2 regions of the Shuttleworthella sp. genome follow, and region 1 is predicted to be linked to the other one. Evidence: predicted binding sites of a transcription regulator. Region 1 holds the regulator's gene; the other holds the start of a gene.
What was found. The regulator HrcA, encoded in region 1, represses chaperone genes, less so after heat shock. The targets are predictions, from matches to a motif close to TGTTAGCACTCNNNNNNNNNGAGTGCTAACA.
Positions count from the first base shown of each region.

Region 2: a site for HrcA is predicted at 1,885-1,915, ahead of clpB (ATP-dependent chaperone ClpB). Genes of this name have one in related genera too.

Region 1 covers NZ_DBHIDN010000003.1:67,067-83,211, forward strand. Annotated here, with positions in the region: gene malQ (4-alpha-glucanotransferase) at 1-312, opposite strand, end outside; gene mtaB (tRNA (N(6)-L-threonylcarbamoyladenosine(37)-C(2))-methylthiotransferase MtaB) at 488-1,834, opposite strand; gene ACO5R6_RS01475 (HPr family phosphocarrier protein) at 2,014-2,250, shown strand; gene thiI (tRNA uracil 4-sulfurtransferase ThiI) at 2,364-3,548, opposite strand; gene ACO5R6_RS01485 (cysteine desulfurase family protein) at 3,582-4,736, opposite strand; gene ACO5R6_RS01490 (RsmE family RNA methyltransferase) at 4,745-5,485, opposite strand; gene ACO5R6_RS01495 (50S ribosomal protein L11 methyltransferase) at 5,567-6,523, opposite strand; gene ACO5R6_RS01500 (sugar ABC transporter permease) at 6,726-7,604, opposite strand; gene ACO5R6_RS01505 (carbohydrate ABC transporter permease) at 7,604-8,947, opposite strand; gene ACO5R6_RS01510 (extracellular solute-binding protein) at 9,041-10,282, opposite strand; gene dnaJ (molecular chaperone DnaJ) at 10,561-11,745, opposite strand; gene dnaK (molecular chaperone DnaK) at 11,753-13,627, opposite strand; gene grpE (nucleotide exchange factor GrpE) at 13,682-14,374, opposite strand; gene hrcA (heat-inducible transcriptional repressor HrcA) at 14,608-15,678, opposite strand; gene hemW (radical SAM family heme chaperone HemW) at 15,815-16,145, opposite strand, start outside.
Region 2 covers NZ_DBHIDN010000010.1:26,626-42,770, forward strand. Annotated here, with positions in the region: gene ACO5R6_RS04000 (undecaprenyl-diphosphate phosphatase) at 7-846, shown strand; gene ACO5R6_RS04005 (MBL fold metallo-hydrolase) at 950-1,864, shown strand; gene clpB (ATP-dependent chaperone ClpB) at 2,002-4,587, shown strand; gene ACO5R6_RS04015 (TraX family protein) at 4,750-5,472, shown strand; gene proB (glutamate 5-kinase) at 5,583-6,383, shown strand; gene ACO5R6_RS04025 (MATE family efflux transporter) at 6,453-7,826, shown strand; gene ACO5R6_RS04030 (replication-associated recombination protein A) at 7,836-9,164, shown strand; gene proC (pyrroline-5-carboxylate reductase) at 9,178-9,990, shown strand; gene pulA (type I pullulanase) at 10,052-12,247, shown strand; gene glgB (1,4-alpha-glucan branching protein GlgB) at 12,531-14,408, shown strand; gene ACO5R6_RS04050 (glucose-1-phosphate adenylyltransferase) at 14,478-15,617, shown strand; gene glgD (glucose-1-phosphate adenylyltransferase subunit GlgD) at 15,607-16,145, shown strand, end outside.

The sequences.
Region 1 (16,145 bases):
CTCATAGAGAATTGCGTAATCGATCCTCTCCGGATCCGACTCCAGATCGGCCGCCCTGCACTCCTCCTCGCTGAGAAGCCCCCCGTCAATCAGCTCTTCCAGGCTGATGAAATAGGGATTTCCCGCAAAAGTAGAGAAGGACTGGTAGGGAGAATCTCCGTAGCTGGTCGGCCCCAGAGGAAGCAACTGCCAATAGGTCTGTCCCGCCCCGGCCAGAAAGTCCACAAAGCGATATGCCTGCCGGGAAAAGCAACCGATTCCATACTCACCCGGAAGACTGAATACAGGCATTAATACACCACTTCGTCTCATAAGCAAACTCCTGCCTCATTCTAAAATTTCAATCATTGCCATCAAAATATAGCATGTACTGAAATCGTTTTCAATACCGGTCTCAAACATTCGTATAAACTAGCCAATCGGGGCTTGCTTTTTTTGACCAGGATGCACATGGAACAGCGGTCTGTCCATGCGTGTCCCCCTTCTCTCATGCCTCCTCCAGACAGAGAATCTGTGTCTCTCCGATGAAATTTCCAAGCCTGCCGGGAACAAGACGGTTGCCCAGGTCCCTTTCATCCGCCCGGACCGCCACGCGCACATATTCGCCGGTGAAACCCGTCCAATAGTCCTCACCGCATATCCTCTCTCTTGTCTCCATGAGGGCCTCGGTCTGCCTCCCGATTTCCCGGATCCGAAAATCTTCAGACATCCGGTCTGCCAGGCTGAGCAGTATGTGACTCCTCCCGGTCTTGGTCATCTCGTCGACCTGTCCCGGCATCTGATCGGCCACGGTTCCCCTCCGGCGTGAATACTTGAAGATGTGCATCTCATAGAAGCCTATCTCCTCCAGAAAGCGTCTTGAGGTCTCGAACTCCTCCTCTGTCTCCTGGGGAAAGCCCACGATGACATCCGTCGTAATGGCCGGGTGATCGAAGTTCTCGCGCAGGACCCGGACCGCCTGGCGGAATTCTTCCGTCGTGTACTTCCGGTTCATCCGCCGCAGGGTGTCGTCACAGCCGGACTGGAGAGAGAGGTGGAAGTGGGGGCAGACCTTGTCCACCCGGGCCAGCCGCCTTGCAAATGCCGAATCCACCAGGCGGGGCTCCATCGAGCCAATCCGAATCCGCTTGATTCCATCCAGCTCCGCCACTGCCTCAATGAGCTCGATCAGATGGCCTCCGCCGGCCATTTCCTGGGACGCCACCTGTCGGTTGTAGGAGGTCATCCCATAGGAAGAGAGGTGGATTCCGTTTAAGACCAGTTCCTGATAGCCAAGGGCCGCCAAATCACGAGCTTCGGCGAGGATATCCTCCGGACTGCGGCTCCGAATCCTGCCCCGGGTCAGGGGGATGATGCAGTAAGAGCAGAACTGGTTGCAGCCATCCTGAACCTTGATGAAGGCCCGGGTGTGCTCAGCCGCGCGGCTGACCCGGAGCTGCTCATAGTCCAGCTGCGGATCTTCCGGATCGACCTCCCGGATCCTCTCCCGACTGCGGCAGAAATCATCAATGGCCTGGACCAGACGGGTCTTCTTGTTGTTTCCGATGACAATATCGATCGCCGGGTCCGAGGCCGCCTCTTTCGCTGAGGCCTGGACGTAGCAACCGGTGGCGACTACGATGGCCTCCGGGTTCTTCTTTCTGGCCCTGTGAATCATCTGTCTGGACTTGGCGTCAGCCATATTGGTCACGGAGCAGGTATTAATGACATAGACATCTGCCTCCTCCTGAAAGGGGACGATGGTATAGCCCGCCTCCATAAGCATCTCCTGCATGGCCTCCGTCTCATAGGAATTCACCTTGCATCCCAGATTGTGTAGCGCCGCTCTTCTCATATCGCTTCTTTCTATGTTAATCGGATCCCCTTCTTCATAGCCTGGATCCATTTTCAGCCCACGTTCGGGACCGCTTCTTATTCTGTCATTTATCCTTCTTCATTGACATCTGTCCTGCCGGGTCGTAAGATGAGAGCAAATATTCACTGGATACGCAAGCAATTGAGGAGGTTGCTAATATGAGCAATACATTGATGATTTCTCTCAACTCCATTGACAAGGTCAAGTCTTTTGTCAATACCATCGGCAAATTCGATTCCGATTTTGACCTGATCAGCGGCCGCTATGTCATCGACGCCAAGTCTATCATGGGAATTTTCTCCCTGGACCTCTCTAAGCCCATTGAGCTGTCCATCCATGCGCAGGACAATGTCGATGAGATCCTTGAAGCCTTAAAGCCCTACGTGGTCGAATAATCCCATCTCAGCAAGAAGAAATTCCATCTTGAAAGAACAGTCCCGAGACAGACTCGGGGCTGTTTTTCTTTTCTCTCACATTTTTCTCGCTTCCCTTCGTCTCCCGGACCGGGTCACTTACAGAGGATGCTCTCTCTTGTCTCGATCGCCTGCCGGCAGAGTTCCTCCATCTTCTCACCGAGCTTGGCCTCGCTGCGCTCGATGATATCAAGCCTTGGCTTGGTGACAGGATGCTTGGCCACGAAAATGGTGCAGCAGTCCTCATAGGGCAGGATGGAGGTCTCATAGGTGTCAATCTTCTCGGAGACAGAGACGATGTCCTGCTTATCGAAGCCGATCAGGGGACGGTAGACGGGCAGCTGACAGACCGCATCCGTGCAGAGCAGGGACTGCATGGTCTGTGAGGCCACCTGACCGATCGACTCTCCGGTCACCAGTCCCATGCATCCGCTTTCTACGGCGAAATGCTCCGCGATCTTCATCATATAGCGGCGCATAATAATGGTCAGCTCGTCATGAGGGCATTGCTCGTAGATATGGAGCTGGATGTCCGTGAAGTTGACAATATGGAGGCGGATGGGTCCCGCGTACTTGGCCACCTGACCGGCCAGGTCGATCACCTTCTGCTTGGCCCGCTCGGAAGTGTAGGGCGGAGCGTGAAAATAGGTCGCCTCCAAGCTGACACCCCGCTTTGCGATCATCCAGCCGGCCACAGGGGAGTCGATTCCTCCGGACAAGAGGAGCATGGCCTTGCCGTTGGTCCCGACCGGCATGCCGCCGGGACCGGGGATCATCCTGGCATAGAAGTTAATCTGCTCTCGGATCTCTACATTCAGTTCAAAGTCCGGATGGTGCACATCCACTCTCATTTCCGGATAGGCTTCCAGGATCTTCTCGCCGATCATGGCATTTAAGTCCATCGTGTGGATCGGATACTTCTTGTTGGGGCGGCGGGCTTTCACCTTGAATGTCACATGCCGGTCGCTGAAGGCCTCTCCTATGTAGTCGACGATCTCCCCGGCCGTCTCCTCAAAGTCCTTGATCTCTGTCAGGACACAGGGGCAGATCCATACGATTCCGAAGACCCGGGATAGTGCTCCCATCAATTCCTCATAATCGTAATCGGACAGGCAGCGGACAAAAATGCGGCCCGTCTGTCTCTCCACGGCGAATTCCCCCTCGCAGTCACGCAAATTGCGCTTGATATGTTTCTCCAGAGCCTCCTCAAAGACATGTCTGTTCTTGCCCTTGATGGCGATCTCTCCGTATTTGATTAAGAACGCTTTATATTGAACCATTTGCTCTATCCTATTCTTCTATTGTTTGCCGGACTAGTGCCTGCGAAATCTTGCCAGGATGGGAACCAGCTGCCCCATACAGTCGCAGGTATAATCAATCTCCTCCATTGTCGTGTAGACGGAGAGGGAGATCCGGATGGTGGAATCCAGGAGCTCTCTTTTCAGGCCGATGGCCTGAAGGGTTCGGCTGATCCTTGGATGGTTGGAGGAGCAGGCGCTTCCCGCGGAGACGAAGATCCCCTTGTCCTCCAAGGCGTGCAGCATTACCTCCGCCCGGATCCCCTCCAGAGAGACAGAGATGATCTGGGGAGCGGAGTCACGACCGGTCCGGCCGTTGACCGTAAGGCCCGGGATCCTGGTCAGTCGTTCGATCAGATGTTCCTTTAACTTGTAGAGTCTGTCCTGATTCTCTTCCAGTCCGGCGCAGATCTTCTCCGCGGCCAGGCCCAATCCGGCAATGGCCGCGGTGTTCTCTGTTCCGGACCGATAGCCCCGCTCCTGGCCGCCGCCCAGGAGCAGAGGGCTCAGCTTGCTCTTATCCTTGATATAGACAAAGCCGCTTCCCTTGGGCCCGTGGATCTTGTGGCCGGAAGCGGCCAGAAGATCCACCCCCAGGTCCCTGGGAACGATTCGGATCTTGCCGTAGGACTGAACGGCATCTGTGTGCAGGAGACAGGCGGGGTTGACCTCTTTTACAATGCGTCCGATCTCCGCGAGAGGCTGCAGGGCGCCCATCTCATTGTTGACCTGCATGATGCTGACCAGGATCGTATCGGGCCGGATCCGGTCACGAAGTTCCTCCGGATCGATTCTGCCGTCCCGGTCTACATGCAGCTCTTCGATCTCATAGCCCTCTTCTTCCAGAAAGCGCATGCTCTCATAGACACAGGCGTGTTCAAAAGGGGAGGTCAGGATATGCTTGCCCGCTCTGGCGTTGGCATGGGCCGCGCCCAGTACAAGCAGGTTATTCCCCTCGGTGCCGCCGGAAGTAAATACGATCTCCTTGCTCTTCACCTTGAGCGTCCCTGCAATTTGCTCCCTGGCCTCTCTGAGATAGGCCTCCGCCTTCATTCCCTTAGTGTGCAGGGCAGAGGGATTGCCATAATCCTCCCGCAGGACCCGAACCATCAGATCCACTACGTCCTGATCAGTCCTCGTGCTGGCTGAATTATCCAAATATACTTCCATCTGATCCTCTACTTGCTCTCACAGGCCATCATGACCATGGTTATGGCGGCAATGGCCGCCGTATCAGTCCGAAGAATCCGCCTTCCCAGGGAGATCACCCTGGTATTCTGTCTCAGTCGGGCCCGGTCGACTTCCTCTGCGGCAAAGCCGCCCTCGGGTCCTATGATGACAGCAATGCTCTTCGCTTCCGCCGCGTCCGCCAGGGCCTCGGCGGTCAGGCGCATCTCGCCGGCATGCTCATAGGGAAGCAGGAGGACTTCCTTGCTCGAGGCGTAGTCCAAAGCCCTGGCATAGGACATGACCTCTCCGATCTGCGGAATCATGCTCCTCTTGGACTGACGGGCAGCATTGGCCGCAATTGTCTGCCAGCGCTCGATCTTTCTCTTTTGCTTCTTCTCATCCAGCTTGACGACACAGTACTTGGTCTCCACCGGAATAATCTCATGCACGCCAAGTTCGACCGCCTTCTCAATGACCGTCTCCATCCGATCCCCCTTGGGGATGGCCTGAAATAAGCTGATCCGCTGGATCAGTTCCGTGCTGGCAGCCTCCTCCAGCAGTTTGACTGTGAGCTCATCCCGGTCCACGGTCAGAACATGGCCGAAATAGTCCTTTGCTCCCCGCACGCTGATGCGGATTTCCTCGCCGGGGCGAATGCGGACCACCCTGCCCAGGTGTCTTGCGTCCTCTCCTGTGACGCTGACAAGCTCTCCATTCACTTGCTTTTCATCGACGAAGACCTGCTGCATCCTAGCCACCTGCTCTTCTCATACCTTATTGCTTGTGCTCTGCCGGGGGCCGATTTCCGGCTGTCTCTGCCCTGCAGAAGATCATGCCGGCCGCCTGCAGATCACACTCCGCCACTCACCCAGGCCATTGATCTCAAGGATCTCCAGGCCCTGTCCTCTTAGGGCCTCGGCCACCTCCTCCTGCTTGAAGTCGATAATGCCCGATGTAATCAGTATTCCTCCCGGCTTGATCCGGTCCCGAAGAGGCCCTGCCATAGACACGATGATATCCGCCAGGATATTCGAGAAGACAATATCGTAGCAGGCCTCGCCCAAGTCCCTCTGCAGGAGACGATCATCCCTCAGATCTCCGATATAAAAGCGGGCCGGATCATAGGACAGACCGTTGGCCTTCATATTCCGGGCGATCGGCTCCCTGCAGGCGGGATCGATATCCGTCCCCGCAAGCGGGCCGGCCCCCAGGCGGGCGGCAAGCAGGGAGAGAATCCCCGACCCGAATCCCACATCCAGGACCGCATCGCCCTCTTTTAAATACTTACGCATTGCCTGAACGCACAACTTGGTGCTCTCGTGTTTTCCCGTACCGAAGGCGGTGCCCGGGTCAATTCGGATCAGAATCCTGCCGGACAGATCCGCCGGGACCTCTTCCCAGCCGGGCACGAAGAGGATGTCTTCAATGGTGAAGCTGTGGAAGAAGTCCTTCCACTTGTCCTGCCAGTCCTCCTGCCGAACCAGATGCTCTGTGATCGTAAGAGACCCCATATCGGCATAGGCTCTGGCCGCCTCCAGGGAAGCTCTGATCCTCTCAAGGAGTGCAGAATGGTCCTCTTTCGCGTCCAGATAGATTCGAATGCGGCAGGATCCGTCATCCGCGGGCAAATCGGGCTGCAATTCCTCGAAGTTCTCTCCCTGGATGCTGTCGTCCACCGGTATCAGGTCCTCAATCTCGACTGAATCGACGCCCTGCTCTGCCAGGAGATATGTCACGATTTCCTCGGCCTCTTCCCTCGTCTCAATCGTATAGCAGATATAATCCATACACTCTCCTCTTTCCCCGGGAAAGGCCGATTCTGCCGGCAGAGCCGGCCTTACGGGAAAAGGCCAGACGACCCGCGGCATCCCTCTTGTCCGGGACGCAAAAAAGCACACGGATGCCTCCCCTTGGGAAGGCATTTCCGTGTGCCATACTAGCATAAATTCCGGCGACTGTCGATGCAGGGCATCGCTGCTTCCGCCAAACTTATCCCTTTACTGCTCCCGACATTCCCTCAACGTAGAACTTCTGCATGAAGACAAAGAGGATCGCAATCGGTACGGAGATTACAACGGCACCTGCCGCAAAGCATGTGTACCACTGGTTGATATACTCCTTCTGCAGCATATTCCACAGGCCGATCGCAACGGTAAACTGATCTGAATTCGCGCGGACAATTACTTTTGCGAAGATGAAGTCTACCCAGGGACCGATGAAAGACGTCATAATCGTGTATATGATGATGGGCTTGGACAGCGGGATGGTAATTCTTGTGAATACCTGCCACTGAGTTGCCCCATCCACGATTGCGGCCTCATCAATCGCCCTCGGAATCATGTCGAAATAGCCCTTTGTGATCTGGAATCCCAGTCCGGTTCCGGCAGAGTACACAATGATCAGGGCCAGGCGGATCAAGGATCCCTCGGTCAGACCGAGTGCCTTTAAGATGTAGTACTCCGCAATCATCGCCATGAATCCGGGGAAGAGTCCCAGGATCATTGCCAGGTTCATGTAGGGCTTCCGGAACCTGAACCGCATGCGCGACAGGCTGAAAGACACCGACAGGACGAAGAATGTCGAGATGATACATGTGCAGATGGCAATGATCAGTGTATTCCCGAACATACGGGGGAAGTCCAATACATTCCGGTCCGTAAAGAGCTTGACATAGTTTGCCAGAGTATAGCTCTTGGGCAGGAAGGTGCTGACATATGAGCCGGGTTCTGCTCTAAAACTTGTCAGAACGATCCAGAAAATAGGCAGTACCCAGATTACCGCAAGGATCGCCAAAATCAGATGAACAACGAGGTTGCTGATACGTTTGGACAAGCTTCTTCGGTTACGCTTTACTTTATTCGTATTCATCACATGAATGCCTCCTCGTTCTTATAGGATTTCGACCTGCGGTAGGTCACAAGCGTAACAACCGTCAGGATAACGAAGGTCAGGATACCAATGACTGCACCGAGATTGTAGTACTGCTGGTCGATCGTCAGCTTGTACAACCATGTTACCAGAAGATCCGTCTGTCCTGCCGTATCGCCGACATAGGTTGGTCCACCACCGGATAAGAGGTAAATCACGTTGAAGTTATTGATGTTGCCCACGAATGATGTGATCAGGTAGGGGGTCGTCACGAATAACATATAGGGCAATGTTATCTTCAGGAAGATCTTGACCGGACCTGCTCCATCCATACGGGCGGCCTCATACAGTTCACTCGGAATATTCTGCAGGATACCCGTTACCTGGAGCATCGTATAGGGAATACCGATCCAGATATTGATGATGATGATGGTGATCCTGGCCCACATAGCATCTGTAAAGAAAGGCAGGGGGCCCTTGATCAATCCATAGTTCTGCAGAAGGACGTTGATTGCGCCCGACGGCTGCAGCATGATGTTCATGATCATCAGGGATACGAACTGCGGAACGGCAATGGAGAGGACGAAACAGAAACGCCAGAATCCCTTTGCCTTTGTGTCTCTGCGATTGATAACCATCGCGAGAATCATTCCGAGAATGTAATTTAAGAAGGTTGCGGCAATCGCCCACACAACCGTCCAGGCCAGAACGTGCCAGAACTGCCGGCCGATATTCCCGCCAATATTCAGGACACGCTGGAACTGCGCCAGCCCATTCCAGCTGAACAACTGCAAGTGGTTGTCTTCCTTGGAATAGGATGTGAAAGCCATACTGATCATGTAGACCAGGGGCACGATGTTGAAGATCAAGATCCCAGCGCAGGGCAGGGACATGAGGGTAATGTGCAGATTCTCATCATAGAGTGACCTGATATCCTCAGAGAATGTCTTGATATGGATCTTGTTCTCTTTCTGTAACTGCAGCCTATAGGCATGCTTCATCTGCATAATCCACAGGAGGATAAATCCCGCAATTACAAAGCACGCCACTACGCCGGTCAGAAGGATCAACTGTGAATTATCTCCGGCTGTGTATTCATAGACCTGTTTTGCCTCGTTCCACACCTTCTGATGCGCTGTATCGCCCAGGCTGGGCAGTTTGGATAAGGCATAAATTCCGGAAGTGGCCATATAGAAGGCAAAGGCAACTTCCAGCAGGAAAATGAGACAGCCCTTGATCCTCTGCCCTTTCAAAAATATTCCAAGTCCCATAAAGGGAATGGAAAGCTTTGTCTGTAAATCTCCTGCGGCAATCGCCTTTGCCAAGGGGATTTTACTCTGCATTTGTCTTTTTTCCATACGATTAGCCCAATTCTATAAGCAAAGAGGAATGCGGTCCTAAGACATACCGCATTCCCTCCGTCAGTAAATGCAAGATTATTGAACAGCAGCCGTATTCATCGCCTTGTTCATGCTCTCCGTCTTCTCGGCAGCATTCTCATGCGTTACAGTGCCTGCAATGATTTCCTTACCCATAGATTCTGCAGGAGTCCAGTACTGTCCCATAGCTGACTGCAGCGGCTGAACGATTGCTGCATTCTGCATGGTATCCAGCTGAACCTTGGCCAGATCATCGGAAATGTTCAGAGAGGTATCTGAGGGGATCACCTTGCGGAGATCATAGTGATCCTTCTGTGCCTGGGAGCTTCCGAGGAAAGCTGCCAGAGCAACTGCGATCTCGGAGTTCTTGCTGTTCGGGTTCACACCGATTGCCTTAGAACCTGCGAAGGCCTTCATCTGAACTTCCTTGCCGCCTACTGTGAACTTGGGAGGAATGGCGATGCCGACATTCTCCTTGCCGAGAGCATCTACAACTGCCTTGTAGTCCCATGCGCCGGAGAACAGAGCGTTAACGGTTCCGTCTGCCAGAGTGCTGGGGGTCAGGCCGTTGGCATCCTTGAAGTTGGGATTCTTGGCCATGTCGATCAAGTAATTGGTAACTGCGGTTGCCTTCTCGCCACCGAAGTCGAAGCCTGCCTTCTCATCCTTGCCGTCCTTACCGAACATGGTGCAGCCGTTTGCCACATAGGTAGATTGGAAGTACCAGGAGTTGGATAAGGGATAGCCTACCTTGCCCTTCTTGAGCATGGTGTCGAGGTTCTTGGCATCATCGGCAGAGAAGACGCGCTTGTCATAGTACATAAACCATGTGTTGCCGGTGAAGGGAACACCATAGACGGCGTTGTTGTAGGTTACCGTGTTGACGGTCGTCTCATTGTTGTTCTTCTTGATTGCCTCAAGGGTTGTTCCGCCCAGCTCAGCAAGAGCGTTGGCCTTGAGCAGGTCAGGGATCTGGTCATTGGCAAACATGAATACATCCGCAGCAGCTCCGGGATCGGTTGCAACCATAGTCTTGGCATCACCCTCGGGGCATACGCCGGTGTTAAAGGTGAGCTTCCACTCCGGATGTGCCTTCTGGAATGCCTCTAATTCCTTCTTGAGCCAGTTTCCCTGCTCCTCGGACTGATCCTCGGACGGTGACCAGACGGTGAGCGTAGCTGACTTGCTCTCGCCATCTTTCTTGTTGTTGTCAGATGACTTTGAGCCCCCGCAGCCTGCCAGAGCAGAAACTCCCATCAGGGCTGCCAAGCCAAGTGCTACAAGTTTTTTACTTTTCATATTTCCCTCCATAAAAGTACCTTAACTTGTAAACGTTTCCAACGCGTTCACATAACTTACATCGTTTATTTTATGCAAAATGCTCTTTGATTTCAAGCGATTTTTGAAAAAAAAAGTCATTTTGCCTATATCCGATAGGTCTTCTCCCCCTTATTCCCGCAATAATGCCCTATTCCTGCGTCCTTATGTCGGACCGGACACAGACAGGCAAGTAAAAAGCGGGCGACCGGTCCTCTTGGGGAGGGCCGGCCGCTCGCCATGCTCATTGATTGATTTTCTCATTCCATTGCGTCGTCAAACCGATCCTTCATCTCCTGCATCTTCTCGCGAAAGCCCTTTTTCCTGGGCTTGGACGAAGCGTCCGATGAGAGACTTTTGTCGGAGAGGGCGTCAAATTGCCGAAGGGCCTCCTTGGCCTCCTCGCTCAAATGCGTCGGTGTCTGAACGACCAGGGTGACATAGTGGTCGCCGCGCACATTCTTGTTGCGCAGACTTGGCACGCCCTTGCCGCGCAGGCGAATTCTCGTGTCTGTCTGGGTGCCCGCCTTTACCGTGTAGAGCACCTTGCCGTCGATGGTGTCAATCTCCACCTCACTTCCGATCGCCGCCTGCGCATAAGTGATCGGCGCCGATGAGTAGAGGTCGTAGCCGTTTCTCTGAAAAATCGGATGGGCCGAGACACGAACCTCCACCAGGAGGTCTCCTCTGGGGCCGCCTCCTGTTCCGGGCTCTCCCTTATCACGGATACGAACAGACTGGCCATTGTCAATCCCTGCCGGGATATTGACCTGGATCCTCTTACGTTTTGTGACATAGCCGCTTCCGTGGCAATCGGGACAGGGGTTCTCAATCACCTGGCCGCTGCCTCCGCAATCGGGGCAGGTCGTCACATTCTGCATGGTGCCGAACATGGACTGCTGTGTCATGACAACCCGGCCCTTGCCGCCGCACTTGGCGCAGGTCTTCTTGCCTGTGCCCGGCTTACAGCCCGAGCCATGGCAGCTGGGGCACTCCTCCTTCAGGTTCAGATCCAGCTCCTTGACCACGCCGAAGACTGCCTCCTTGAAGCTGATCCGGACTGCCGCATGGACATTTGCCCCCTTATGAGGACCCCGCTGGGCAGAAGATCCGCTGAAGCCGCCGAAACCGCCAAAGCCCCCGAAGAGATCTCCGAAGATATCTCCGAAATCCATGCCGGAGAAGTCGAAGCCGCCGGCCCCGCCTGCTCCGTTCCCATCGAAGGCTCCCATGCCAAACTGGTCGTACTGGCGGCGTTTCTCAGGATCCGAGAGAACGGCATAGGCCTCGGAAGCTTCCTTAAACTTCTCCTCAGCAGCCTTATCACCCGGATGAGAATCCGGGTGATACTTCTTGGCGAGATTCCGATATGCTTTTTTCAGCGCTGCGTCGTCCGCATTTCTGTCGACGCCCAGCACCTCATAAAAATCTCTCTTTTCTGCCATAATCTAATTAAACTTCCTTGAAGTCTGCATCTACAACATCATCGTTGCCGGCTGCTGTATTTCCCGTCTCAGCTCCCGCCTCGGGGCCTCCGGCAGTCTGTGCCTGCTGGGCGGCCGCCTGCTGCTCATACATCTTGGAGAATACCTTCTGGGCAGATCCCTGCAACTTCTCGAGGGCTGCCTTGATCTCACCCACCTGTCCGTCGGAGAGTTCCTCCGGCTGCGTGTACTGGTTCAGGAGATCGCGAAGAGCCTTTAAGTCTCCCTCAACCGCGGACTTGTCTGCCGGGTCAAGTTTGTCGCCTACCTCCTCCATAGCCTTCTCTGTCTGGAAGGCAAAGGAGTCCGCGTCATTTCTGGTGTCGACCGCTTCCTTGCGCTTCTTGTCCTGAGCCTCATACTCCTGAGCCTCCCGGACTGCCTTCTCAATATCATCATCCGACATATTGGAGCCGCCCGTAATGGTGATGTGCTGCTCCTTGCCGGTTCCAAGATCCTTGGCGGATACGGTCACAATCCCATTGGCGTCGATATCGAAGGTCACCTCGATCTGAGGAACACCGTGCTGTGCCGGGGGAATCCCATCCAGACGGAACTGTCCCAGAGACTTGTTGTCCTTGGCAAACTGACGCTCACCCTGAACCACATTGATATCGACCGCGGTCTGGTTATCAGCAGCGGTAGAGAAAATCTGACTCTTCTTGGTGGGAATCGTCGTATTTCTCTCGATCAGACGGGTGGCGACGCCTCCCATGGTCTCGATGGACAGAGACAGGGGGGTGACGTCCAGAAGGAGGATGTCGCCGGCGCCGGCATCGCCTGCCAGCTTACCGCCCTGGATGGCGGCTCCGATGGCAACGCACTCATCCGGATTCAGATTCTTGGAGGGCTCCTTGCCGGTCAGCTCCTCCACCTTCTTCTGTACGGCGGGAATACGGGTAGAGCCGCCGACCAAGAGGACCTTGCCCAGGTCATTCATGTTAAGTCCCGCATCGCGAAGGGCATTCTGAACCGGCGCTGCCGTCCTCTCGACCAGGTTATGGGTCAGTTCCTCGAACTTAGCCCTGGTCAAATCCATGTCAAAGTGCTTGGGTCCCTCGGACGTAGCAGTAATGAAGGGGAGATTGATATTGGTTGTCGTTGCGGACGAGAGTTCCTTCTTGGCCTTCTCGGCAGCCTCCTTCAGTCTCTGCATGGCCATCTTGTCACCGGACAGGTCCACGCCGTCCGTCTTCTTGAATTCAGACAGCATCCACTCGACAATGGCATCATCGAAGTCATCGCCTCCCAGATGGGTGTCTCCGTTGGTCGAGAGAACCTCAATGACTCCGTCGCCGATATCAATGACAGATACATCGAAGGTACCGCCGCCAAGGTCATAGACCATGATCTTCTGCTCTTTCTCATTGTCGAGACCGTATGCCAGAGCAGCCGCCGTGGGCTCGTTGATAATACGCTTAACGTCGAGACCGGCGATCTTGCCGGCGTCCTTGGTGGCCTGCCGCTGGGCGTCATTGAAGTATGCGGGAACCGTGATCACCGCCTCCGTCACCTTCTCTCCCAGATAGTTCTCGGCATCATCCTTGAGCTTGGAGAGGATCATTGCGGAGATCTGCTGGGGCGAATACTTCTTGCCGTCAATGACCCGGCCGTTATCCGTTCCCATATCCCTCTTAATTGAAGCAATGGTCTTCTCCGCATTGGTCACAGCCTGTCTCTTGGCCGGCTCACCGACCAGACGCTCGCCGCTCTTGGTAAATGCCACGATGGAGGGCGTGGTTCTCGCGCCTTCCTTATTGGGGATTACATTGGGCTGTCCGCCCTCCATAACGGCGACACAGCTGTTGGTTGTTCCTAAGTCAATTCCGATAATCTTGCTCATATATCTTTCCTCCTAATCAATCTATTGAATCTGATGAATACACTTTTGGCATCCTCAGTTGGCCACCTTGACCATACTGTGCCGGATGACCCGATCGTGGAACTTGTAGCCTTTTAAGAGCTCTTCTACGATCTCATTCTCCCCGAAATTCTCATCCTCCACGTGCATCACTGCGTTGTGGAGCTCCGGATCGAAGGTCTGTCCCAGCGCCTCGATGGGGCTGACTCCCAGATCGGCCAGGGTCGTGACCAGCTGCTTGTAGATCTTATCCATGCCCTCGGCAAAGGCGTCCGTCTCTCCCTCCGGCAGGGTACACAAGCCGCGCTCGAAATTATCGACCACGGGAAGAATCTTCTCGATGATGGATGAGGCTCCAAGCTCGAAGCTCTTGCTCTTCTCCTTCTCCGTCCGCTTGCGGAAATTATCAAACTCCGCCATCTGACGGGCGATCCGGTCCGTCAGGTCTGCAATCTTTTCATCCTTCGGATCCTTCTTCCCTGGAAGGGCTTCCTCATTCGCAGAATCTTCCTGCTCTCGATCATCCGGATCCTGTGTATCATTAGCTTCTACCGTCTCCTCCTGATGAGAATCCGCTTCTGCCTCGGCCCCGGGGATTTCCTCTTCCCCGGTCGGATGCGCTTCATCCGTCCCGGTCGAATTCAGATCCGCCTGCCTTCTCGCCTCTTCTCTGGCCTCTCTTACGGCTTCTTGCACAGCCTCCTGCGTGCTGCTTTCTGGAGTCTTCATCTCTTCAGCCAAAAAAATTACCACCTTTCTCGAGCTTGCGCTCCGGGATTTTGTTTCAATTAGCACTCATTCATGTCGAGTGCTAATATCTTCATGCACTAAGATAACACCGGGCTCGGATCATGTCAACTCATATTTGCAAAAAATATTCACAAAACAAGTGCAAAAATCCGCAGCTGCCCTGTCTGTTTCCACAGGCAGAGAAACTGCGGCTTCCGGTAAGCGCGACGGGGTCAGCTGCGAGCCTCATCCATTATTTCAGACAGCTTGCTCTTGAGCTCCTTGAGACTGCCCATGACCTTGGCGTAATCCATCCGCTTGGGTCCCACGATACCGATTGTTCCCCTGACTCCGTCTCCCAGATCGTAGTTGGCTGTGACCACAGAACAGTCCGGCATATTTTCCATGGGGGATTCACTCCCGATATAGACCTGGATTCCGGTCGCGTTCGGGTTATTCAGGCTCTGTTCCTGCACGTCGTTAATCAGCTCCGCCAGCTGTCCCTTCTCCTCAAATGTAGAGATAAAGGTGGAAGCTTTCTGGCGATCGGACAGTTCCGGGTACTTGAATATATTGGTTGCCCCTGATGTATAGATCTCAAGTCCATCGTCCTCCCGCAGGGTCTCCGGAATGGTCTTTAGAACCTCTGCCACGATATCCTCGTGGATCCCCGCCTCCTCCTGGAGCTTGGAGATGGTTGTCAGGTTAATCTCCTGCGCGGTGAGCCCGTTTAAGCTGTTGTTGAGCAGCATATTGAGTTTGAGAAGGTTCTCTCCGCTCAGGACACTCTCGACCTCGATCAGGCGGCTCTTGACCATGTTGCCCCCCATCATGATGACCGCCAGAATCTGATGGTCATTGACCTGGGAGAGCTGAAGGAACTTGATCCGGTTCCTGCTCATGGCGGGAGCGGAGATCAGGGATGTGTACTGGGTGGTCTTGGCCAGGAACCTGGCGACCTGCTGCAGAACCTTGTCCATCTTCTCTGTCTTCTGAATGACAAAATCCTTGAGCTCCAGGACTTCCTGATCCTTCTCCGCCAGAAGATGGTCTACATAGAATCGGTAGCCCCGGTCGGTCGGAATGCGGCCGGCCGAACTGTGCGGGCGAAGAATATATCCCATCTCCTCCAGGTCACTCATCTCATTGCGGATGGTGGCGGAGCTTAGGGTCACGCCCTCCAGCTTTGAAATTGTCCTGGAACCGACCGGCTCCCCGGACTCCAGATAGTTCTGAATAATGGCGTTTAGGATCTTGGACTTACGCTCGGAAAGCTCCTCACCCATCTGCTTGGAATCAGCCATGGCTTACTCCTCTCCTCCGGCATCAGCAGTCATCATGCTTGAGTGCTATAACTGTTCTTCATTGTAAAGTTGGCCCCTTCTCCTGTCAACACAGGTCGGCCTGTCCTCTTTGCCCGCTTACTGCAGGCCCTCTCTGTCAGGGCAGGTACTCGGCCAGGACGACATTGGAGATGTCGATGCCCCTTTTCGTCAGAGCGATCTGCCCGCCTTCTCTCCGTACCAGTCCTCTCCTTCTCTGGCTCTCTATGACGGGTCCGAAGACGCTGTCGATCGCAAGACCGAATGCATCCAGAAAATCCGCCTCACGAATTCCTCCCGTCTTGCGCAGACCCAGAAAGAGAAATTCTTCCATGGCCTCGCGGCAGGTCAGCTTCTGAATGGTCTTTGGATCAATCCACGGGGCGTCCGCCAGGATCTCGTCCGGGCCCTCCTGCCTGCTTGGGTCATAGGCCTCCCAGAGCTCAATA
Region 2 (16,145 bases), on a different contig from region 1:
AAGCGTATGTTCAATATCTTAAAGGCCATCCTCTTTGGCCTGGTCGAGGGCGTGACCGAGTGGCTTCCGGTATCCTCTACCGGCCACATGATCCTTCTGAATGAATTCATCAAATTAGACGTCTCCGGTGAATTCTGGAAGATGTTTCTGGTCGTGATTCAGTTCGGCGCGATTCTGGCAGTAATCCTTCTCTACTGGAAGACAATCTGGCCGGTCCGAAAATCCCAAAAGACGGGAGAACATTATGTCAGCCGAAAGACCATAAGCCTCTGGATTAAGACGATCGCGGCCTGCATTCCGGCGGCTGTTGTGGGCCTTGCCCTGGATGACTGGCTGGATGAACACCTCTACAACTGGTGGGTGGTCGCCGGCATGCTGATTTTGATCGGTCTTGTCTTCCTCTTTCTTGAGAGGAGAAATGCCGGGAGAGAGGCCCGGGTGACAAGCCTTGAGGACCTGACCATGAAAGACGCCTTGATCATCGGCCTCTTTCAGCTTCTGGCAGCGGTCTTTCCCGGGACATCCAGGTCCGGAGCCACCATCATCGGCGGCCTTTCCATCGGTGTTTCCAGGAAGATTGCCGCGGAGTTTACCTTCATCCTTGCAATCCCGGTGATGCTGGGGGCAAGCCTTCTGAAGATCATCAAGTTCTTCGCGAGGGGCGGATATTTCAGCGGGATGGAAGTAGCTATTTTGCTTACGGGAATGCTGGTCGCCTTCTTCGTGTCAGTCGTCATTATCCGCTTCCTGATGGACTACATCCGCAAGCATGACTTCAAACCCTTCGGTATCTACCGGATCGGGCTGGGGCTGGCAGTGATTCTCTATTTCTCCCTCTTTCATTGATTGAGGGATGCCGGCAGCAGTCTGTAGGAGAGATGGTTGTGACCGCTGATTGCGGGATCCCCCTTGAAGAGGACACATATTTCAGAAGGAAGAGGCAAGAGAGATGGGCATTTTCGGAAGAGAGCATACGGAGGACGGAAGCGGTGTCTGCGTTCTCACCCTTATGAATGAGTTCGATGCGGACCGGGCAATTGCGGCCTTAGAGAGCCAGGGGATCTTGGCCTACAAACACCAGGATGGGATCAACCAGCTGATGGGGCTCTACCTGGGATCCGGCGACTATCATCCCGTGGGAGTCTTCGTGGCTGAGGAGGCCAGAGAGGAGGCGGGGCGCCTTCTGGAGGAGATGGGCTTTGCGGGAGATCTTCCGGATACTTCTCAGGTCCGCCTGATCACGCATGCGGCGGTGCGGATTGAGGCCCGCGGAAAGGTTCTCTATCTGGACCCCTATCAGCTGAGGGAGGAGGCTCACGACGCGGACCTGATCCTGCTGACACATGAGCACAGCGATCACTATTCCCCGGAGGACATGGCTAAGCTCGCCAAGGAGGAGACAGAGTACGTCTTCCCCAAGAGCATGGAGGGGAGAATCACAAAAGAGCGCGAAGACCTGCGGGGGAAGGATCACTACCTGGAGCCGGACCAAGCGATGGACTGGGAGGGAATACGAATTACCGGCATCCGGGCCTACAATACAGATAAGGATTTTCACCCCAGGGACAAGGACTGGCTGGGCTATCTGATTGATGATCACAAGCAGAAGATCTATGTGGCGGGAGATACCGATCCGGTTCCGGAGGCCAGGGCCGTAGTCTGTGATATTGCTCTTGTTCCCTGCGGAGGAACTTACACCTGTGACGCCGGACAGGCGGCGGAGCTTGTGAATGCGATTGCCCCCGGCATTGCCATCCCGACCCACTACGGGAGTGTCGCCGGAGACAGCTCCTGCCCGGAAGAATTCGAGCGCCGGGTGGATCCGCAGATCCAGGTGGAGCGGAAGATGGAGTACCTGAAATAAAAACATAAATTAGCTAAAATTATTAGCACTCGATATTGACGAGTGCTAATTTTAGTGTTATAACATACTTGTGCCGTGGAGAGGGATCTGAGAATCCCATCCACAATATGAAACAAGTAAGAAAAGGAGGTGACTTTATGAATATTCAGAAATTCACCCAGAAGTCCATTGAGGCAGTACAGAACACGGAGAAGCTGGCGGCGGATTACGGCAACCAGACCATTGACGACGAGCATCTCCTGGTCGCCCTCCTGCAGCAGGAGGACGGACTGATTCCAAAGCTCCTCGAGAAGATGGATATCAATTGCGGGCATTTTACCGAGAATGCCATCTCGAAGCTGAATGCCCTGCCCAAGGTCTCAGGCGCGGGACAGCGCTATTTCTCTCAGACGCTCAATGATGCCTTGACCCATGCGGAGGATGAGGCGAAGGCCATGGGAGATGAGTATGTCTCCGTGGAGCATCTCTTCCTGTCCATGCTCAGATTCGCAAGCAAGGGTATGAAGGACCTGATCCGGGAGTACGGCCTTAGCAGAGAGCGTTTTCTTGCGGCTCTCTCGCAGGTGCGGGGCAATGTGCGGGTCACCAGTGACAATCCGGAGGATACCTATGAGGCCCTGGAGAAATACGGCCACGAGATGGTGGCCAGGGCCAGAGACCAGAAAGCGGACCCCATCATCGGAAGAGACGAGGAGATTCGGAATGTCATCCGGATCCTCTCCCGCAAGTCCAAGAACAACCCTGTCCTGATCGGGGACCCGGGCGTCGGAAAGACCGCCGTTGTGGAGGGCTTGGCCCAGCGTATTGCCAGAGGCGATGTCCCGGACACCCTGAAGGATAAGAAGGTCTTCGCCCTGGATATGGGAGCCTTAGTGGCCGGAGCCAAGTATCGGGGAGAATTTGAGGAGCGGCTCAAGGCAGTCCTCGATTCCGTCAAGAAGTCGGACGGACAGATCCTGATGTTCATTGATGAGCTCCACACCATTGTGGGAGCAGGCAAGGCGGACGGAGCCCTGGATGCCGGGAATATGTTAAAGCCCATGCTGGCCAGGGGCGAGCTCCACTGTATCGGAGCTACGACTCTGGACGAGTACCGGGAATATATTGAGAAGGATCAGGCCCTGGCAAGGCGTTTCCAGCCGGTTATGGTGGATGAGCCGACCGTGGAAGACACGGTCTCGATCCTCCGCGGACTCAAGGAGCGCTATGAAGTCTTCCACCATGTCAAGATCCAGGATGCGGCCCTGGTCGCTGCGGCAACCCTGTCCAATCGCTATATTACGGATCGGTTCCTGCCGGACAAGGCCATTGACCTGGTCGATGAGGCCTGCGCCTCGATTCGGACAGAGATGGATTCCATGCCGGAAGACCTGGACGAGATCAACCGCAAGGTGATGCAGATGCAGATTGAAGAGGAAGCTCTGAAGAAGGAGACGGATGCCCTCTCCAGGGAACGGCTTGAGAAGCTGACTCGTGAACTGGCAGACTTAAAGGAAGAGCTCAACAGCAGGAAGGCCCAGTGGGAGAACGAGAAGAGCGCTGTCGGCAAGGTCTCTGCCCTCCGGGAGGAGATTGAGGAGACCAAGAAGGAGATTGAACGGGCCAAGCAGTCCTATGACTTGTCCAAGGCCGCAGAGCTGCAGTATGGAAAGCTGCCTAAGCTGGAGGCATCCCTGAAACAGGAGGAGGCCGGAATTGAGGACAAGGACATGAGTATGGTCCATGAGGCGGTGACCGAGGATGAGATCGCCCGGATTGTCTCGCGTTGGACCGGTATTCCCGTGTCCAAGCTGGGAGAGAGCGAGCGGAATAAGACCCTGCATCTGGATGAAGAGCTCCATAAGCGGGTGGTTGGACAGGATACAGCGGTCCAACTGGTCACTGAGGCCATCATCCGCAGCCGGGCCGGGATCAAGGACCCGTCCAGACCCATCGGCTCCTTCCTCTTCCTGGGGCCCACCGGCGTCGGCAAGACGGAATTGGCCAAGACCCTGGCCGCCAACCTCTTCGATGATGAGAAGAATATCGTCCGTCTTGATATGAGTGAGTACATGGAGAAATATTCCGTGTCTCGCCTGATCGGGGCCCCTCCGGGATATGTGGGCTATGACGAGGGCGGTCAGCTGACCGAGGCGGTCCGCCGCAAGCCCTACTCGGTCGTCCTCTTCGATGAGGTGGAGAAGGCGCACCCGGATGTCTTCAATATTCTTCTGCAGGTTCTGGATGACGGCCGGATCACGGATTCTCAGGGCAGAACGGTGGATTTCAAGAACACCATTATCATTATGACCTCCAATCTGGGGAGCGATTATCTGTTGGACGGCATTGACGAGTCAGGCGAGATCGGACCCGAGGCGGAAGAACAGGTTATGAACCAGGTCAAGATCCATTTCAGGCCGGAGTTTATCAACCGTCTCGATGAGATCATTATGTTCAAGCCTCTTACCAAGTCCAATATCGGCAGGATTGTAGACCTGCAGATGAAGGAACTCAATGCCCGCATGGAGGACCGGCAGATCAAGGTTGTCCTGACGGATGAGGCCAGGGAATATATCATTGATCATGGCTATGAGCCGGCCTATGGGGCCCGCCCCCTGAAGCGCTATATTCAGAAGTCTGTTGAGACCCTGGTTGCCCGCATCATCTTAAAGGGAGACATCAGTATGGGAGATAGCATCGTGATCTCTGCTGACGACTCCGGTCTGTCCGCAAGGAAGCAGTAAGCTTTCGAGAAGTCTCTTAGGTCAGAGAAGGACAAAACAGAAAACACCCTTCCCCATTCTTGCCCGTGCCATCGCACGCGGGAAGAGGGAGGGGTGTTTTTTATTGGAGGCAAGATGAGATCTCCTTGCTTTATGGGCAGTGCATATGGGAGAATACCTCCCATGAAGACACTTTCTCTGAATCGAAATCAAATCAAGTACCTGGTTATTATTGCCATGGTCATCGACCATGTAGCCTGGAAGTTCATCCCAACCGCCAGCCCGGCGGGGCAGGTCATGCACTTCATCGGACGATTGACCGGGCCGGCCATGGCCTTTTTTGTCGCCGAGGGATTCATGCACACGCGGGACCTGAAGAAATACCTGATCCGCATGGGGATCTTTGCCCTGGTGTCCTGGATTCCCTTTATCCTCTGCTTCGACATCCGAAGTTCTCTCGGGACGAATTTCGGAATCATATATACCCTCTTCCTGGGACTGATGGCCTGCTATTTCGACCAGAGGGCAAATCTTGCACCGACTTTCAGGCGGCTGGCAGTCCTGGCCTGCATCCTCTTAAGTATCTGGGGGGACTGGTCGGCCTATGGGGTGATTGTCCCCCTGATGCTTGTCCGCAACTATCGGGACAAGACCCGCATGTGGAGGGCCTATTTCGGGATAACCATAATCTACACCTTCCTGATTGGTTTCTCTGAATTCATGGCAGGGGCCGAGATCCGGACAGAAGTATACCTGCTCGGTATTTTCCTGCCTCTTTTCCTGCTCCGCTATACCTATAACGGACAGGCCGGCAGCAGGAAGCCCTTCCACAAGTGGTTCTTCTATGTCTTCTATCCCGGACACCTGATGCTCTTATACGGTCTTGGCCGCCTTCTTCTCCCCTGAAATCCCGGTCGGAAAAGACTTGTGCGGAACTATGTCACGGGAAGCGTAAGTAGTCTATAATAGATGAACTCTTATGCGAGAGCAGGGCATATGGCTGAAGAGGAGCAGACATGGGGATTCAGAGAAAACGCATTGTAGTCAAGGTCGGAACATCGACCTTGACCAATGAGCATGGAAAGAGCAATCTGCGGACGCTGGACCATCTGGCCAGGGTCCTGTCGGACATTCAGAATATGGGGCATGAGGTCCTCCTGGTATCCTCCGGAGCTATCGCCGTAGGGACCAACAAGATGCGGCTGGCCCAAAAGCCGACGCAGATGCGCATGAAGCAGGCGGCTGCCGCCGTGGGCCAGTGCGAGAATATGTTCCTCTACGACAAGTTCTTTGGGGAGTACAACAAGATTGTCGCGCAGATCCTCTTAAACGCTGAGGATATCAAGCAGGAGGTCAAGAAGGAGAATCTGGCCAATACCTTCTTCGCACTCCTGGAGCAGGGGATCATCCCCATCGTCAATGAGAATGACTCCGTGTCCTACACGGAGATTGAGTCCGAGGACAAGCTCTTCGGGGATAACGACATGCTGTCCGCCGTCGTATCCGTTCTCTGCCGGGCGGACCTCCTGGTGATTCTGTCCGATATTGACGGATTCTATGATGCGGATCCCAGGCTCTATCCCAATGCCAGGCTGATTTCCCGCATAGAGGAGATCACCGATGAGACCTATGCCCTGGCAGGCGGCGCGGGAAGCCGGCGGGGAACCGGGGGAATGAGGACCAAGCTCAAGGCGGCAGAACTGGCTACGGCCAACGGAATTGATACTTTGGTGACCAACGGAGCCAACCCGGAGGTCCTCTATGATATCGTGGACGCGAAGAGGGTGGGTACCCTCTTCGCCGCTAAGGAGAAATGATTTAACCGGACGCCGGCGGCGGTCGGGAGATCGTTCTCGAAGCTCGGGCAGACGCCGGAAAGGATTGTAATGAAGAGCGTACACTTGACAGAGGGGAAGCCCCTGACGGTTATTCTCCGCTTCACCCTGCCCCTCTTTCTGGGCAATCTGTTCATGCAGCTCTACAATCTGGTGGACACGATCATTGTCGGGCGCGCTCTCGGCCAGAATGCCCTGGCGGCCGTCGGTTCCACCGGAACCATTGTCTTCCTGGTTCAGGGCCTGGCAATCGGCCTGACCACCGGCTTTACCGTTCTGACGGCGCAGCGCTTCGGCGCCATGGACCCGAAGGGAACCAGACGGTCGGCCTCCAATGCCCTCATGCTGAGCTTTGGAGTGATCCTGATTCTGACTGCCCTCTCTACCATCTTTATGCGGCGGATCCTGCGATTGATGAATACACCGGAGGAGATCTTCGATGACGCCTACCGCTATATCATTGTTATCTGCTTCGGCCTCTTCAGCATCGTTCTCTACACCCTTGGCTCCGCTCTCCTGACAGCGGTCGGGAATTCCAAGCTGCCCCTCTTCTTTCTTCTGATCGGCGCGGCCTGCAATATCGTTCTGGACCTGGCCTTCATCCTGGGCCTTGGCATGGGGACGGAGGGGGCGGCATACGCCACAGTCCTCTCCCAGGTGATCGCCGCTCTGGCCGCCGCCGTCTACATCGCAAGGAAGATGCCGGACCTGCTCCCCTATCGGGATTTCTGGAGAATCGACCGGGGAATGGCTGCCCGGCAGATCCGAGTGGGGATCCCTATGGCTCTGCAGTTCGGGATTACCGCATCGGGGACCATGGTCCTGCAGACGGCGGTCAACACCTTCGGACCGACGGCGGTGGCGGCCTTTACGGCGGCCAGCAAGATGTCAACGCTGCTGACCCAGGGGTTCGCAGCCCTGGGCCAGTCCATGGCCGCTTACGGAGGGCAGAATTACGGAGCAGCTCGTTCGGACCGGATCCGGTCCGGCGTCAAGGCGGCCATGCAGATGGACGTTGTCTATGCGGCCCTGATCTCGGTCCTGATCCTGCTCCTGCTCTCACCCCTGATGCATCTCTTCTTCCCGCCCGGGACAGATACAGAGAGCCTGATGGGGTTCGCAAGACCCTATATCTACTTCTCCATGTCCTGCTATATTCCACTGGGGATGATCTTCATCTTCCGCAATATCATGCAGGGCTGCGGGTATGGTCTCCTTCCCATGATGGGAGGAGTGGTGGAACTGCTTGCCCGGGTGATTCCGGCGGCTGTCTCCATGAGAATCGGCTCCTACTCACTGGCAGCGGCCTGTGATGCGGCGGCCTGGCTTACGGCCGGCCTCTTTACGGCCTTTGTCTACCGCTTCTATGTGATCGGAAGGATCGAGCAGAAGATGCGGGCGAGAAGAAGAAAGGACAGAGAATGAGAGGACCAGATGGATTTATTTGACTATGCAAGGGACAGAAGCCGGGAAGATGAGGCCCCGCTGGCCTCCCGCCTGCGCCCGACCAGTCTGGATGAGCTGGTTGGACAGGAGCATATCATAGGCAGGGATAAACTCCTCTACCGGGCCATCAAGGCGGACAAGCTCTCATCGGTGATCTTCTACGGCCCTCCGGGGACAGGAAAGACCACCCTGGCCAGGGTGATTGCCAACACGACCTCGGCTGATTTTCACCAGATCAACGCTACGACAGCGGGGAAGAAGGACATGCAGGAGGCGGTTCAGGCGGCAAAGGATGTCCTGGGCATGTACGGCAGGAAGACCATTCTCTTCATCGATGAGATTCACCGCTTCAACAAGGGGCAGCAGGACTATTTGCTTCCCTATGTGGAAGACGGGACCATTATTCTGATCGGGGCCACGACAGAGAATCCCTACTTTGAGGTCAACGGGGCCCTCCTCTCCCGGTCGATTGTATTTGAGCTGAAGCCTCTCTCCAGGGAAAATATCCGTGAGCTTCTGCTGCGCGCGGTCAGCGATTGCGAGAAGGGGATGGGGAGTTATCAGGCGCTTGTCGATGAGGACGCCCTGGATTTTCTGGCCGATATGGCCAACGGTGACGCCAGAAACGCCCTCACGGCGATCGAACTTGGGATCCTGACCACGCCCCGGTCTGAGGACGGCCGGATCCACATCAGCCTCGAGGTGGCCGGTGAGTGCATCCAGCGGAGGGTGGTCAAGTATGACAAGAAGGGGGACGGCCATTATGATACGATCTCTGCCTTCATCAAGTCGATGCGGGGCAGTGATCCGGATGCGGCGGTCTACTATCTGGCCCGTATGCTCTATGCCGGAGAAGACGTCAAGTTTGTTGCCAGGCGGATCTGTATCTGCGCCGCGGAGGATGTGGGCAATGCAGATCCCATGGCCCTGATTGTTGCCAACAGCGCAGCCCAGGCAGTGGAGCGGATCGGCATGCCGGAGAGTCAGATCATTCTGGCCCAGGCAGCAGCCTATGTGGCCTGCGCGCCCAAGTCCAATTCCGCAGTGAATGCGATTATGAAGGCCATGAAGACGGTCGGGGCGAGCATGACGGAGACCGTGCCCGGTCACTTGCGGGACGCCCACTACGGGGGGAGTGCCAAGCTTGGCCATGGGATCGGCTACAAGTATGCGCATGACTGGCCCAACCACTATGTCAGACAACAGTATCTGCCGGATTCGCTTCTGGGTGAGACCTTCTATGAGATCTCAGACCAGGGCTATGAGAGGCAGATGAAGGCCTGGATGGATAAGATCCACGAGCAGGCGGAGGATTAAAGAGGGAGCGCCTATGCAAATCGAGAAGATCACTTTTATCGGGGCAGGCCATATGGCATCTGCCATCCTGCAGGGAATACGGCAGGGGGGGCTTGTCACCGGAGACCGGGTCATGGTCTCGGCTCCGAGTGCAAGGAACCGGGACCGGCTCGCCGCTGACTTCGGCGTGAGGGCCACAGGGGACAACCGGGAGGCGGCGGCCTTCGGGAGGATCCTTGTCCTGGCGGTAAAGCCCCACATCCTGGAGGGGCTTATCGAGGAAATTCGGGATGTGCTGGCAGAGGATACCCTGCTGATCAGCCTTGCTGCCGGCAAATCTCTTGCGGCCCTGCAGGCGGCGTTCGGCCGCCCGGTCAGGCTGATTCGGGTCATGCCCAACACGCCGGCCATGGTTGGAGAGGCGATGTCCGCGCTGACCGCCAGCGACACGGTGCCGCAAGAGGACAGGGACCTGGTCCTAGAGATCTTTGAGAGCCTGGGCAGGGCCGAATGGGTGCCCGAGGCTCTGATGGATGCGGTGACCGGTCTCTGCGGCTCTTCCCCGGCCTATGTCTACATGATGATAGAGGCTATGGCGGATGCGGGACTTGCGGCCGGTCTCCCCCGGTCACAGGCCTATCGATTCGCCGCCCAGGCAGTCTTAGGGTCCGCGAAGATGGTCCTTGAGACAGGTCTTACGCCCGGCCAGCTCAAGGACCAGGTGACCTCGCCTGCGGGAACCACCATCGCCGGTCTCAGGGTGCTGGAAGAAGGCGGCTTCCGTGGCCTGGTCATGGATGGTATACTGGCAGCCGTGAAGAAGTCGAAGGAGATGGGCAGAAGATGAGACCGGTCCCTCATAAGACAAATGGAGTTGTTAAGGAAGAAGCGTTTGAAAGAGAGAGAGAATGGATAACCAACTGCGCGTACACTTTCACAGTAAGGATGGAAACTACAGTCATTGCAATATGTGGAAGTGGCTTGACGGCTACTGGGGAAAAGAAGAGAAGTTCTCGGGGAGGGATGATTTCGGCCTCCTTGGAAGCATCAATTACCCCTCCAGTCGTTTTCTGACTTCGGTCAATCTCCTGGTCAAGACCGATGACTGGTCCAAGCAGACCAAGGATTATAAGGTAAGGCGATTTCTGGGGGATGCCCCCAATGAGATCTGGCTGATCGAGGGGGATGGGCAGGTCTACTACTCCAAGCAGGCGGCTATGACCAGCCCCTATCTGAAAGAACCCAATCAGACCGCCTTCGACATGGCGGTTCACACCCAGGACTTCGACCGCAGATGGGGATTCCAGGGCTGGCTTGGATACCGGTACGGGAGGACCGAGACGGAATTTCGCCTCTGGTCTCCCATGGCCCATAAGGTCCAGGTTCTCCTGTACCCAAAGGGGGATCGGCGGGTCCGTGTCCTCGATATGAAGCGGGGAGGGGAGACACATTTTGCCAATCACAAGAGAAATACCCGGGGGGTCTGGTCTGTGACCGTTAAGGGAGATCTGGCAGGGGCCTCCTATCTCTACCGGGTCTATCACGAGGAGAATTTCTACCAGGAGACCCGGGACCCCTATAGCATCGCCCTGAGCCTTGACAACCAGAGAAGCCTGATTGCGGCCCCGGAGGAACTGGTCCCGGAGGACTTTGCGGTCCGACATGGGGCGGCCGCCGGCTGGCGGGTGAAAAACCCCTGCGCGGCGGTGATCGCGGAGCTCCACCTGAGAGATTTTACCAAGTCCGCCACGTCCGGACTTGCGGAAGATCTGCGGGGAACCTTCCCGGCGGCCTGCATGTCCGGGACGAAAAACCGCTTCGGCGATGCAAGCTGCTTTGATTATATCAAGCAAATGGGCTATTCCTATGTCCAGCTGCAGCCGGTCTTCGACCACCACAAGACCTACGACAAGGAGGGGAAGATCCAGTACAACTGGGGCTATGATCCGGAGAACTACAATGTCCCGGACAGACAGTTCGCCCTGGACCAGGAGGATCCCCTGGCTCCGATTCTGGAGTTCAAGCGGATGATTCAGGCCTATCACGAGGCGGGAATCGGGGTAATTATGGATGTGGTCTACAACCACACCTATTCGCCTTACAGCTCTCCCTTCCAGCTGGCGGTGCCGGATTACTACTATCGCATGAATTACGACGGGTCTTTCCAGGACGGATCGGGCTGCGGCAATGAGACTGCCAGTGAGAAGGAGATGTACCGCAAGTATATGCTGGACTCCATCACATATTGGGCTGAGGAGTTCGGCCTGGACGGATTCCGGCTGGACCTCATGGGCCTCCATGACGTCGACACAATGAACGCCATCCGGTCAGCCCTGGACCGGATCGATCCCCGCATTCTTCTCTACGGGGAGGGATGGGATATGGGCCGGGGCCTGCCGAGCCAGTACAAGGCCATGAAGGCGAATGCCCACTTCATGCCCCGGATCGCCTTCTTCAATGATGATGAGAGGGACGCTGTCAAGGGGGCGGAAGTATACGGGCAGATCAAGAAGGGTTATGTCTCGGGCCAGGGGCATGAGGGCAGAGTCGCCGCGGCGCTTCTCGGAAGCCTTGGCTATGTGGCCTATGTGGCTCCGAATCAGGTCTTAAACTATATCGAGGCCCATGATAACTACAATCTGAATGACCTCTTGACCATACTGCATCCGGAGGACTCCGAGGAAGAACGCAAGAAGAGGGTCTATTTTGCCAACGCGCTCAACCTTCTCATGCAGGGGATCTGCTTCATGCAGCTGGGGCAGGAGTTCCAGCGCAGCAAGTTGGTCGCGACCGGACCGAACGGGACCTATACGGATGGGGACTATGCCCGGGCCAGCAACAGCTACAATGCCCCGGATGCCGTCAACAGCATCGACTGGGACCGGGTCACCCGTAAGGCGGATTTGGTTGCGGCAATCCGGGACCTGATTCAGCTCAAGAAGACGGCAGGGGAATTCAGCTGCAGGAGCTATGAGGAGATTGGAAACCATATTGAGGTCGAGTCCTGCCAGGAGGGGTCCGGGATCATAGAGCTGAAGAGTCTGGGAGCCGACAAGAAGCACTATTATTTTGACAGCAGCAAGAAGAGCCTGGAGATCTCCTGAGAGATCCCCCGATGAGGCCTGCGGAATCGGCCGGTCTCATGTCTTTTTCAGATCAATTGAAAACCCCCGCAAGTCCAGGCAAATGCAGGGACTTGCGGGGGTTTTGCGGATTGATCCGGGAAGAGGTGAGACCCTCTAAAAATGCGCCGATCATATAATTATGCCATATTAAATATATTAACGCAATACTCTAAACAAAAATTTAGAACTTTCTGACAAACATAGAGAAGTGATATAATAGAAAAAACGATTGCATAGTTGTATGAGTAGGAGAGGTGATCGTATGAATTTGGAAGAGTCTATGTACACATTTGGGCTGGGTGAGAACTTTCACCTGCAGGACTACCTGGGACTGCACCGGGATGAAAATCAGGAGGGAACTTACGTATTTCGCGTTTGGGCGCCGCACGCTGAGCACGTCCAGGTCATCGGAGATTTCACAGATTGGTTCCAAAATCCCTTGGATATGGTAAAGAACCACATCGGCGTCTGGGAGCTCTCCACGGATCTTCCCCAGGAGGGACAGGTCTACAAGTATCTTGTCAAGAGACAGGGAGGCCAGGTGGTAGAGAAGATCGACCCCTTCGCCAACTATTTTGAGGCCAGACCCGGGACGGGAGTCATCGTGCACACCATGCAGAAGAGGAAGTGGAGGGACGCTCCCTGGATGGGACGGCGCAAGCGCTTTGGTTTTAAGAAGCGTCCGGTCAACATCTATGAGGTCCACGCGTCGTCCTGGAAGTACAAGGAGGACGGAACCCCCTGCACCTTCAAGGAGTTGAAGGATCAGCTGATTCCCTATCTGCTGAAGATGCACTACACCCATGTGGAGTTTTTGCCCCTCATGGCCCATCCCCTGGACATGAGCTGGGGCTACCAGCTCATGGGTTATTTCGCCCTGGAGCACACCTACGGGACCCCGGAGGACTTCCAGGATTTCGTTGAGGCCTGCCATCAGAACAATATCGGTGTTCTGGTAGACTGGGTGCCCGGCCATTTCACGCAGAATGATGACGCGCTTGCCTATTTCGACGGGACGCCGACCTTCGAGTACCAGGACCATAACAGGGCCCACAACTATCGGTGGGGAGCCTTGAATTTCGACCTGGGCAAGAACCAGGTCCAGTCCTTCCTCCTCTCAAGCGCCCTCTTCTGGCTGGAGGAGTATCATCTGGACGGAATTCGGGTGGATGCGGTGTCCAATATGCTCTATCTGGATTATGACGATGGCCCTTGGACGCCCAACCAGGAGGGCGGCAACCGGAATATCGAGGGCTACAATTTCCTGCAGCGCCTGAACGGGGTGGTCAAGTTCTATCATCCGGATGTCATGATGATCGCCGAGGAGTCAACGGCGGCCACGCCCATCACAAGACCCTTCGACGAGGGCGGCCTCGACTTCGACTTCAAGTGGAATATGGGCTGGATGAACGACATCCTCAAGTTCTACGAGGAAGATCCCATCTATCGCCAGTATGATTTTAACCTGGTGACATTCAGCTTCATGTATGTCTTCAACGAGAACTTCATCCTGCCCTTCTCCCATGACGAGGTGGTCCACGGGAAGAAGAGCCTGATGCACAAGATGTGGGGAGACCGCTACAACCAGTTCGCCGGTCTCAGGAACCTTCTCACCTATCAGATCTGCCATCCGGGCAAGAAGCTCCTCTTTATGGGTTCTGAATTCGGTCAGTTCCTGGAGTGGAAGTACGACTACCAACTGGAGTGGGGCAATCTGGATGACTACATGAACCAGCGGATGCAGCACTTTACCAGTGAACTCAATGCCTTCTATAAGGATCACAAGGCGCTCTGGCAGATTGATGACTCCTACGACGGCCTGGAGGTGATTGACGCGGACAACCGGGCGGAGAGCGTGCTCTCCTTCATCCGAAAGGGGGATAAGGGAGACTTCTTAATCTGTGTCTTCAACATGGCACCGGTTGAGCGGCAGAACTTCACAATCGGCGTTCCGGTCGCGGGCCTGTATGAGGAAGTGATCAATACGGAGCTGGAGGAATTCGGAGGCGTCTGGAAGGAACACAATCAGAATACCCAGACGCAGGAGGGCAGCTGGAAAGATTACACCAATACGCTCAGCTTCACCTTGCCGGCCCTCGGAGCCAGTGTCTGGAGATTGAAGAGACGCGTGAGAAACTAAGACGGATTCCGAGAGTAAGGCGTCTTTATCGATATCATGATATCCGTTGTGAAGGAGGGGTGGATTTCCATGAAAAATGAAATGTTGGCTTTGATTCTTGCCGGAGGGCAGGGAACGCGTCTGGGGAAATTGACGCAGAGCATCGCAAAACCGGCGGTTCAGTTCGGCGGCCGCTATCGGATTATTGATTTCGCTTTGTCCAACTGCGCCAATTCAGGCATCATGAATGTCGGTGTAATCACCCAGTACCAGCCTCTGATCCTGAACAGTCATATCGGGAACGGATCTTCCTGGGGTCTGGACGGGATTGACACGGGAGTGACGATTCTGCAGCCATATTCCGCCAAGGAGGGGAACCGGTGGTTCCTGGGCACCAGCCATGCCATCTATCAGAATATGGACTATATTGAGAGCATCAACCCCAAGTACGTTCTGATTCTCTCCGGAGACCACATCTACAAGATGGACTATGACGATATGCTCAGGCAGCACAAGGATAATCACGCCAGCCTGACTGTGGCGGTAATTGACGTGCCTTTAGAGGAGGCAAGCCGCTTCGGAATCATGAACACGGACGCCAATGACCGGATTGTCGAGTTCGAGGAGAAGCCCGAGCATCCCAAGTCCGGACATGCCTCAATGGGCATCTATATTTTCGACTGGAAGAAGCTGAAGCAGATGCTGATCAATGCCAAGAAGAATGAAGTAGATATGTCGGACTTCGGAAAGAATGTCATACCGGCCTATCTGGAGCACGGAGAGCCGGTCTATACCTATAATTTCAAAGGCTATTGGAAGGATGTCGGCACCATTGAGTCTCTCTGGGAGGCCAACATGGAGTACATCGCCATTGATAACGCCTTAAACAGCCGCGACCGGTCCTGGAAGATCTACTCGAAGAACCTGATTGCTCCGCCCAACTTCATCAGTGATGAGGCCACGGTGAACAACTCGCTTGTCGTGGACGGTTGCTTCGTCTTCGGCAGGGTAGACCACTCGATTCTCTCCACCAATGTCAAGGTGGAAGAGGGGGCGGTCATCAAGGACAGCTTCATTATGAGCGGGGTTACAATCAAGATGGGCGCCCATGTGACGCGGGCGATCATCGGTGAAGGCGCTACCATTGGCCAGGATGTCGTGATCGATGGCAGCGAGGAAGTGGCAGTTGTCGGCTATAACGAAGTAGTGGGGGTGCCGGATGAAGATTGATAAATATACAGCAATATTGGGTAATGTCGGCGCCGGTTCTCTGGACATGGGCAGTCTGACGAAGAATCGGCCTTTAGCGACGCTCCCCTTTGACGGGAAGTATCGCCTGATGGACTTTCAGCTGTCGAGCATCGCCAACTCCGGCATTCGAAGCGTATACGCGATTTTTGGCGGGGATAAGGTCCGCTCTGTCTTCGACCATGTGCGGTCCGGACGTGTCTGGGGTCTGAACACCCTCCTGAGCCACTACTTTCCCTCTTTTCTTGAGGAGAGGGAGGACTATCAGCTGGCTGACCGGGAATACTATGATCAGCTTTTGACCTATTTGAAGTGCTCCGGGTCAGATCAGACCATCTACATGCCCTTCGATATCCTCTGCAACATTAATCTGGAGCAGCTGATCCATATCCACACAGCCAACGGGGGTAAATTGACCGTGGTCTATAAGAAGCTGCCCAAAAGGCAGATTTCTGAGGTCAACGAGATCCTGCAGATCGATGATACGGACACTGTGGTGGGGAAGCTGGG